DNA from 3 places in the Pseudarthrobacter sp. MDT3-1 genome. Region 1 is predicted to be linked to each of the others. Evidence: predicted binding sites of a transcription regulator. Region 1 holds the regulator's gene; each other region holds the start of a gene.
The links. Region 1 encodes LexA, which represses DNA repair genes until DNA is damaged. Its sites were predicted from a motif close to TCGAACANNTGTTCGA; they were not measured.
Positions count from the first base shown of each region.

Region 2: a site for LexA is predicted at 1,642-1,657, ahead of ACX80X_RS12055 (shikimate dehydrogenase). Genes of this name have one in related genera too.
Region 3: a site for LexA is predicted at 1,495-1,510, ahead of ACX80X_RS11235 (LexA family protein). Genes of this name have one in related genera too.

Region 1 covers NZ_JBTNDX010000001.1:36,693-39,966, forward strand. Annotated here, with positions in the region: gene ACX80X_RS00170 (histidinol-phosphate transaminase) at 1-190, opposite strand, end outside; gene ACX80X_RS00175 (LysM peptidoglycan-binding domain-containing protein) at 269-709, opposite strand; gene lexA (transcriptional repressor LexA) at 1,059-1,805, shown strand; gene ACX80X_RS00185 (ATP-dependent DNA helicase) at 1,819-3,274, opposite strand, start outside.
Region 2 covers NZ_JBTNDX010000013.1:74,099-77,372, forward strand. Annotated here, with positions in the region: gene ACX80X_RS12050 (bifunctional sugar phosphate isomerase/epimerase/4-hydroxyphenylpyruvate dioxygenase family protein) at 1-659, opposite strand, end outside; gene ACX80X_RS12055 (shikimate dehydrogenase) at 659-1,540, opposite strand; gene ACX80X_RS12060 (IclR family transcriptional regulator) at 1,680-2,495, opposite strand; gene ACX80X_RS12065 (MFS transporter) at 2,728-3,274, shown strand, end outside.
Region 3 covers NZ_JBTNDX010000012.1:43,666-46,939, forward strand. Annotated here, with positions in the region: gene ACX80X_RS11230 (Y-family DNA polymerase) at 1-1,057, opposite strand, end outside; gene ACX80X_RS11235 (LexA family protein) at 1,050-1,481, opposite strand; gene ACX80X_RS11240 (metallophosphoesterase) at 2,030-2,800, opposite strand; gene ACX80X_RS11245 (helicase associated domain-containing protein) at 3,062-3,274, opposite strand, start outside.

The sequences.
Region 1 (3,274 bases):
GGTTGAGGCCCGCCGCGGCTTCCGTCACGGCCACGCTGATCGCGGCCCGGACGTCCGCCGGGACGCCATGGGTGTTTTCGTTGACGTTCAGCAGGATAGGTACATCCAACTGCGGGGCACCGTACGGGGTCAGTCCGCGGAGGTTGGTCCGGAGGGGAAGTCTGTTCAGACGCTCTAGCTGGTCATTCACCTGAACAGTTTAGGTCCGAAGCAGACGGCCGGAAAATGTGACGGCCTGCGGCGGCACACGCCCGAGCCCGCAGGCTCTTTACCTGGTGGGGACGAAGAGTTGCTGTCCGGGGACAACGCCGCCGGCGGAAAGGTTGTTCAACTGGGCAATATCCGCGATGACATCACGGGGATCACGCTCGGGCGCAACGGTACTGGCGATGGCCCAGAGTGACTGGCCGGCCTGCACCGTGACCGAGACTGTTGGCGTTAGCGACAGGTCGGCGGCAGAATCGGCGGCCTTTGCCGGGGCGTTGAGGAAACCTGCCAGGGAAAGCAGGATTGCGGCAAGAATCACCAGCGGGATGCCGATGAGGACAATCCGGCCCCTGCGGGTCAGGCGCAGCGGCGGCAACGGTTCCCTGCGCTGCCTTGGCGCCGAACCCGACGTCGAAACGGGTGCGGACCACTGCCGCGAGGTGAGGTCCTGCACGGAAATGAACTGCGGACGCGAGTCCTGCGAAGCAGATAAAGCTGACATGAAATGAGCCCTCCTGGACCATACTGTGCTGCCCGGCGCGCCCTCCGCGTCCACTTGCCGGTACCGGCCTGAGCCGTCCATAGATTCGAATATTCGAATCCGCAAGCAACGAGTAGAACACATGTTCGAACTTTGCTTCTTCATTTTTAGCACTTATCAACGAATATTGTCGAGACTCGCTAGAACAAATGTTTGAAAAAGCCCTGTGGCTGGCCTACGTTTGGATGAAAGAACAACCACCTCTGTAGTTCATCAGCAGGGTCTGACAATCAACTCCGACACCAGCCCCGGGGCGTTCCAGGCACCAGCGGCCGGAGCGGAGCCGGGCAACCGAAAGGCATTGGCGAACATGGCAGCACCAGCCGCCGAGGGCAAGGCGACACCGCAGCGCCGCCAACCCCCACGGACTCCCAAGGGGCTCACCGCCCGCCAAAAGAAGATCCTTGAAACCATCCAGCGCTCGGTGAATGACAACGGCTATCCGCCGTCGATGCGTGAAATCGGTGACACCGTGGGCCTGGCGAGTTTGTCGAGCGTGACCCACCAGCTCTCGCAACTGGAGAAGCTGGGATACCTTCGCCGGGACCCCAAGCGTCCGCGCGCCATGGAAGTCCTGATGCCGTTGACGCTTGACGGCGGGTCCCCTAAGGCGAACGGGACAACCAAGCCCTCAGTCCTGCACGGCATCGGCGGGACGGTCACCGAACTTCCCTCTGCCATGGACACCGCGATGGTGCCGTTGGTGGGCCGGATCGCGGCCGGCGGGCCCATCTTTGCTGACCAGGTGGTGGAAGATGTGATGCCCCTGCCCCGGCAGCTCGTGGGCCAGGGTGAGCTCTTTATGCTGCGCGTGGCCGGCGACTCCATGGTGGATGCTGCCATCTGCGACGGCGACTGGGTAGTGGTCCGACGGCAGGCAGACGCCTCCAACGGCGATATTGTCGCGGCCCTGCTGGACGACGAAGCCACCGTCAAGACCTTCCGCCAGCGCGATGGCCACACGTGGCTGTTGCCGCAGAACACCCAGTACGAGCCCATCCTGGGCGATCACGCCACAATCATGGGCAAGGTCGTCTCGGTCCTGCGGTCGCTATAGGACCTGCGCGCAGTCAGGCGCCCTTTCCGGCCAGCCTTTCCAGGGCGGCGAACGCGGTCTTGCGGTCCGTGGTGGGCCAGAACGGCGGCAGAGCGGCGCGGAGGAATCCGGCGTAGCGCTCGGTGGCCAGCCGGGAATCAAGCACCGCCACCACACCTTTATCTCCGGTGGAACGGATCAGCCTTCCCGCGCCCTGGGCCAGGCGGATGGCCGCGTGGGTCGCCGATACCGCCATAAAGCCGTTTCCGCCGGCCTGCGCAACGGCGCGGGACCGTGCGGTCATCAGCGGGTCATCCGGCCGCGGGAACGGGATGCGGTCGATCACCACCAGCCTGCATGATCCACCCGGAACATCAACGCCTTGCCACAGGGACATGGTGCCGAACAGGCAGGTATCGGGCTCGTCCGCGAACTGCTTCACCAGGGCCGTCATGGTGGAGTCGCCCTGGCAGAGAATGCTGAGGCCAAGCCGGGGACGCATCGCTTCAGCGGCCTCCTCGGCGGCTCGGCGCGACGAAAACAGACACAGGGCGCCGCCGCCGGACGCGCGGATCAGCGCCTCAAGTTCATCGAGGGCCTCCGGCGACGCCCCGCGGCCCGGCTTGGGGAGGTGCCCTGCGACGTAGAGGATCCCTTGTTTGGGATAGTCGAAGGGCGATCCGACATCGATCCCGCTCCAGCTGGGCGCGCCCTCCCCCACCAGTCCCAAGCCGCCGGCGGTCGGTTCAAAGGCTGAGCCGATGGCCAGGGTTGCCGAGGTCAGCACAACCGTGTGGCCGGCGAACAGCCCTTCGCGGAGCTTGCCGGCAACGCTAAGCGGCGCGATGTTGACCAGGACCGGCGCAGAGTCGTCGGGCTGCGCATAGCCCTGTTGCGGATCGAAGGAACTTGCGCGGGAAAACCACACAACCTCGCGGTTTTCACGGGCCACGATCAGCCGCTCGCACAGCTCGAGGATCAGCATCAGGCGTGAGCGCGCGAGCTGCCGCCCGCCGTCGGCCGTTTGGCTGCCGTCCCCCTTGGAATCGGACAGCGCGGCGCGGCAGGCCTCACGCAATTGGTCCACACAATCCAGCTGTTCGTCGTTGAGGCCATTCGGGAGCAGCCCGTTGGGCACGCCGGCCAAGGCGAGTTCCAGGTTGGCGGCAGCTGCGTTGAGGGCATCCACAGTGATGGCCGTGTGTTTCCGAGCGCCCGACGCCGCAGCGTGGACCATTGCCACGGAGAGTTGCCCCGATACCGCACCGGTGACCCGGTCCTGCAGTTCGTGGGCCTCGTCCACCACCACAACGTCGTATTCGGGAAGCACTGCCAGGCCTTCAAAGGCGCTGACAGCGAGCATGGCATGGTTGGTGACCACAACGTCGGCCTCGGCGGCGTCGTGGCGAGCCAGTTCGCTGAAGCATTCGGCTGCCATGGGGCATTTTTGGGCCCCCAGGCATTCCATGGACGTCACCGAAACTTGCCGC
Region 2 (3,274 bases), on a different contig from region 1:
AGCTCGAACTGGCCCTCGCCCGGGAAAACCCGGTAGTGCCGGCTCCAGGAGAGGACGTCCATGGAGAGCTTGGGGGCGTCCGCCACCTGGACGAAGAAGATCTTTTCCGGGTTGAAGGCCTCGATGGGGGCGGTATCCCAGTTGCGAGAGAGGATGTGGAAGGAGTCCAGGCACGTGCCCAGGTTGGGGTGGTCCACGGCTTCCACCAGCTTGTGGGCGTGCTCGTAGTCGCTGACGTACTTGCCCCAGGCCAGGGCCTCGTAGGCCGCCTTGACGCCGTGGTCCCCGGCCAGCGCAGCCAGTTGGCCGAGCTGTTCCACCCGGAGGTCGTCGCTGTCGATGCCGGCGGTGGCCACATTCGAGCAGACCAGGACGGTGTCCATGCCCAGCCGCGCCATGAGCTTGAATTTGGCTTCGGCACGCCGGAGGTTGGCGGCCAGGAGGTCTTCGGACACGCTGTCGAAGTCGCGGAACGGCTGGTAAAGATCCAGCGTGAGGCCGAGGTCCGCCGCCATCTTGCGGACGTCCTCGGGCGTGAGCGGCGACGTGACCAGGTCCTGCTCGAAGATTTCGATCCCGTCAAAGCCGGCGATGGCGCAGGCCTGCATCTTTTCCTTCAGGGTGCCGGAGAGGCAGACCGTAGCGATTCCGGTGCGCATCAGGCAGCCACCTCTTCCTTGGCCACAAGCTCCAGGAAGTGGCCGCGCATACGGTCAGCGTCGGCTTCCTGCCCGGTGAAAATCCGGAAAGAGTCCGCCGCCTGGCCCACGGCCATGCGGCCGCCGTCCAGGACCTCGCAGCCTTTGGCGCGGGCGCCGCGGACCAGTTCGGTGTCGATCGGGCGGTAGACGATGTCCGCCACCCAGTGCCGTGTTTCCAGCAGGTCCAGGTCCAGCGGGACGCCCGGGTGGGCGGCCATGCCCACGGGCGTGCAGTGCACCAGACCGTCGGCCAAGTGCATCAACTGCGGCAGCTCCGCCGTCGTACGCGCTGTGACGGTGCGGCCCGGGAAGAAGCCGGCCAGCTCGGCGGCGCGTGCCGCGCAGCGGGCGGGGTCCACATCCACCAGGTCCAGCGCCTTCACGCCGGCCGTGAGCAGGGCATAGGCGACGGCGGACCCAGCACCTCCCGCGCCAAGCTGGACCACGCGGTCCAGCCGCGCGCCCGGAAGGCCGGAGGCAAGCGCGGCGGCGAAGCCGGAGAAGTCGGTGTTGTGGCCGATGAAACGGCCGTCCTCGATGACGACTGTGTTGACGGCCCCGAGCCTGAGTGCATCCGGCGAAACCTCGTCCAGGTGCGCCAGCACAAGCTGCTTGCACGGATGGGTGATGTTCAGGCCGTTGAAGCCCAGGCTGCGGGCACTCTTGAGCAGATCCCCCACGGCATCGCCGGAAAGCCCGAGCTCCAGCAGGTCAATGGGGCGGTAGAGGTAGCGCAGGCCCTGCACATCGCCTTCGCGTTCGTGCATGGGGGGAGTGAGTGACGGCATCACGCCATCGCCGACCAGTCCCACGAGGTAGGACTCAGTTTGATTGCTCATCCGGGCAGCTCCTTTTGATACGGCACCCGGCGGGCAGCGGCGCTCGAGGCGTCTGCGGCGGGTCGGGTGATAGGGATTACAGTACAACACTTGTTCACTTCTCGCACGATTGTTCTAGATGCGAACATTTTGGAGTTATTTACCGTTGCGGCAAGCGCGCTGCCAGCTCCGCCGCGGCATCGTGCAGCAGGGGCACATGGGCCAGCAGGGCTTCCATGCTGAGGCGGAACACGGGAACGGCGGTGGCAAGGGAGGCGAAGGCGTGGCCCTGAGAATTGAGCAGCGGCACGGCCACGGCGCGCATGCCGTTCTCGTTCTCCTCATCCATCACGGCATACCCCTGGCGGCGAACCAGTTCCATTTCGGCGCGGAAGGCACCCCGGTCCGTGATGGTGTGTTCGGTGAGCGCTTCCAACTGGAGCTCCTCGATCAGGGCTTCCCGCTCCGCGTCCTCGGCAAACGCCACGAGGGCCTTGCCCACGGCGGTTGCATGCAGGGCGCCAAGGTGGCCGGGGTCGCTGGTGACGCGAAACGCCTGGGGGCCGTCAACCTTGTTAACGGTGAGGTGATGATGGCCGTCGCGGACGCTGAGGATGGTGGCCTCCCCCGTCTGCTCGGTGACGCGACGCAGCACCGGCAGGGCCGTGCCGGCAAATCCGTGATGATTGGAGACCCGCTGCCCCAGCTGGAAGATGCGGAGGCCCAGGTGGTAGCGGCGGCCGTCCGGCTCATAGTCCACAAAGCCGTCGCGCGTCAGGGAACCCAGGAGGCGGTAGGTAGTGCTGAACGGAAGTTCGGCCCGGCGCGAGATCTCCGCGGCGCTGGCACCGCGGGGTTCGTCGCCCAGGAGGACCAGCAGGCCCAGGGCCTTGCCCACCATGTCGGTACGGTCACCCTTGGGCGGCTGTGACTCGGCGGCAACGTCATCGACTGCTGTGGTTTGATTCACACTCATACGTCGATGTTGCCACATCGTGGGAACTATTTCTAGATGGTGATTATTTTCTTGACAGGTGACTGCGCTCACAGCCATCATTGCTGTATCGCACAAGTAGCTCCCACCATGTGGCTACTGGTCCGGGTCTTTCAACGGACACCAGCCGCACCGCGCTCCGCCATCACTCAGGCAGGTGCGGCTGCGCCCTCCAGATCCATCCGCGACAACGTCGTCACATCAAAGGAACTCCATGAGCCAGACACTTCCGTCCGCCGGGCCGGGCACCGTTGCCCCGGCCGGGACGCCAAAGAAAGCAGCCCTCGCCAGCTTCCTGGGCAGCGCCGTCGAATACTACGACTTCTTCATCTTCGGTTCCGCCGCCGCCCTGATCTTCCCCACGGTGTTTTTCCCGGACGCCGGGGCCAACGCGGCCATCATGTCCTTCGCCACCTTCGGTTTCGCCTACGTGGCACGGCCGGTGGGCGCCGTCATCCTGGGCCACTTCGGTGACCGGGTGGGCCGGCGGAAGGTGCTGATGTTCACGCTGCTGCTAATGGGCGCGTCCACGTTCCTGATCGGCTGCCTGCCTGACTTCAACACCGTGGGCTGGTGGGCTCCGGCACTGCTGGTGCTGGCAAGGCTTTGCCAGGGTCTCTCCGCCGCGGGCGAGCAGGCCGGGGCGTCATCCATGACGCTGGAGCACGCGCCGGACAACCGCCGCTCCTTCTTCACCTCGTGGACCCTCACGGGCACCCAGGGCGGCCAGATCCTCGCCGCCCTCGTCTTCATCCCCGTCC
Region 3 (3,274 bases), on a different contig from region 1:
TCCCCGCCCTGGCGTACCGGATGCCCTCGTTGATGTGGGGGAGGAGGGCGTGGGCGGCCTTGGTGAGGATGACCGGGTCCGCGGTGGGCATCGGCAGCGGGATGCAGATGGAGGGGTAGGAGGTGTCTTTCGGGTTGAAGTGTGAGGTGCCGGCGAACGCGGTGAGGACTTTGGCCTGCAGCCCGTGTTTGGCCAGCCGGGCCGAGGCTTGCTGCCCGTATACACTCATGACCTGGCGGATGCCGGCGGCGGTGGTGATGGGGGTGGCGAAGGAGCGGGAGAAGATCAGCTGGTCCCGCCCGATGCGTTCTTCCTCCATCGGGATGCAGGGGGTTCCCTGCAGTTCCAGGACGGTGCGCATCATGACGACGGAGAACCGGTCCCGGATCATGACCGGATCCGCCCGGGACAGGTCCAGGATCGAAAAGATGCCCATCACGTTCAGGCGTTTGGTCAGCCGGGTCGCGACGCCCCAGATCTCCACCACTGACAGGCGGCCCATCAGGGATTCCCGGTCGGCGGCGGGGACGGAGTCCCAGTGGCAGACCCCGCCAAAGGCCGGGTTGTTCTTCGCCCACTTGTTGGCCAGCTTCGCCAGGGTCTTGGTGCCGGCGATCCCGACGCAGACGGGCACGCCGACGTTCCGCCGGACCGCCGTCTTCATCGCCCGGCCCAGGGCCAGGAGTTCGTCGGGCGTGCCTTTGACGCCGAGGAAGGCCTCGTCGATGCTGTAGACCTCAAGCCAGGCAGAGTACCGGCCCAGCAGCTCCATCACCCGGGCACTGATGTCCCCGTAGAGCTCGTAGTTACTGGACAGCGCGACCAGGCCCCATTCCCTGGCCCGGGGTGCGAGTTTGAACCAGGGCTCGCCCATGGCGATGCCCAGGGCTTTGGCCTCGGGGGAGCGGGTCACTGCGCAGCCATCGTTATTGGACAGCACAATGACCGGCCGGCCTTCCAGGGACGGGTCGAAGGCGCGCTCTGCGCTGGCGTAGAAGCAGTTCACATCCACGTGCGCGATCTGCGGCATCCGCCGCATCACAGCCGGCCTAGACATGATGAAGGCACCGCGTTGCGACACCCCAGACGGTGAGTTCGCTGAGGCTGGGCACCTTGATGTCCGGGTAGGCCGGGTTTTCGGCCTGCAGCACTACACTGGTCGCCGTAATCCGCAGCCGCTTGATCGTGAGTTCCCCGTCCAGGACCGCGACGACCACGCACCCGTCCCGCGGCTCGAGCGCCCGGTTCACGATCAGTTCATCGCCGTCGCTGATCCCGGCGCCTTCCATCGAGTCCCCGGACACGCGTACGACGTAGGTGCTGGTGATGTCCTTGATCAGGTGCACGTTCAGATCGATCCGGCCATCAAAATAGTCCTGAGCCGGCGACGGAAACCCCGCCGCAACGGGCACCGGAGAGATCAACACCGACAACAACGACACGCCCGCATCTATCACGCGGGGACCGACAACAACGCCCACAACACACCTTTATTCGAATATATGTTCGACTCATTTCAGTGTACTCGTGAGGGCAGACATTCGTTCTCCACCATGTTGCATCTGATGGACGAAAAGCCTGCGGAGCCGGAACGCTGGCCCGCGGCCACAGCCCGACCCTCGACTCTTGGAGGCGGATTTGGGTGCGGTCAACTTTTCGTTGACGGCCCCAACCGCCGGGGCGAAACTGAGTGGACGGCTACGGACAATGAAGCCCAGGCAGTGGCGAACGTCATCGATCGGTTGGCGCAGTGGTTCCCGAAGAATCAGGAAGCCGCTTTCACGCAGAAGGGACGGATCAGGGGGCCACGTTGCGGGCGGCCAATTCGTAGACAGCCCATCCCGCCTCGCCGACTACTCGTTTGGCCGTTTCAATGACCTCCCTGCTAGCAGCTGGTCCGGAACAAGTAGCGATCGTCAGTAAGGACGGTGTTCCTGGCCCAACGCTTAGGGAGTAAGCCAGCTCGTGCACCCACTCGGCCGCGTCCATACTTCCCACTCTAGGTTAGAAAAAGCGAGGAAGCGGATCCCTAAGTGTTCCTGATTTCAAACGGGTCAATCCGCAGAGGAGCTTGGCCAGGCCACACGAGGACACCGTTCCCGTGACGGGAGTTTTCCATATTTAGCACGTCTACTCTCGTGACCGTTCCATTCGAATGGCTCAGCTCGTGTATGCGGCGCTGATGCCAGTGGCCGCAGAAGACATGGGGAACGGCCAATGAATCAACGACCTCTCCCAGGAGGTCCCGGGTTTTGTTCGCTTTCTCGGTCAGTTCTGTGCTGAGTTGGAAGTCCCCCGTCAGCGGGACGCCTGCAGGCGCGTCGTGGGTAATCAGGATGTCTAGGGGACCGGCTGCGATGAGCGCGGCGGCTTCCTCGCGAGTGGGTTCTTCATCAGGCCACCAGTCCTTTCCCACCGTCCTGTGCTCGTAGTCGACGCTGAACGCGCCGCCCAACCCGCCGACGGCAAGGCCCTCAATCATGGTTCGACCGCCTCGCGGCAGGACCCGGATATTGGAGCGGATCGTTGCCAAGCCGTCGTCCTCGACGGGGAGCCTCTGCAAAGTGTCCCAGTTGTCGTGGTTACCCCCGGAGACGACAAGAGTGATGCCTAGATCCATCAGGTATTTGTTCAGCTTGGTCTCGTAGCGTCCGCGCTTGGCGCCTGGCCAATCAAGCCCAAAGTCTCCAACGTGAATGGCGGTGCGAACATCTGCCCGAGCTGCTGACCTGATGGAAGTAAGCGCCCAGCCAGAGGCGCCATGCCAGTCACCGAATATTGCGAGGGGAGAGGATGACATCCGCCCAGCATACGGAGTCCAGTGCCAAGTTGTCCTAGGTCTCAGGCAGGTGAGCTAGGCGATGTGCTGCCCTAAGCACTCCCAGCGGATCTGGATGGTGTGCCACCGATCAAGCGGGCATTGCATATTCGTAGCGGTAACGCCACGAATATGAGGGATAGACAGAACACACCACGGCGAGCCACTCTTGGGTTGGCCAACACTGCAACAAACCCCTGTGCTACCCAGGGCCGCAAGTTTCATGGTGGTACGTACGCTCTATCAGTCCTTGGAAACGCCGGTCCTCCGGCCTCCGCTTCTGGCCCTGCCTTCACGCCAGCCGGGAAGCCGGGCGTTAAGCGTGGCCTCGCGTTCCTCGGTCAGGATTTCCTGGCGGTATTTGATCCGCTGCCCGTGCAGCCAGACTCCCAGGACCCGTTCCTCTTCGGTCGAGGCTTTTTTGTGGAGTGGCCAGTCGTTGCCGGCCCGCCGGTA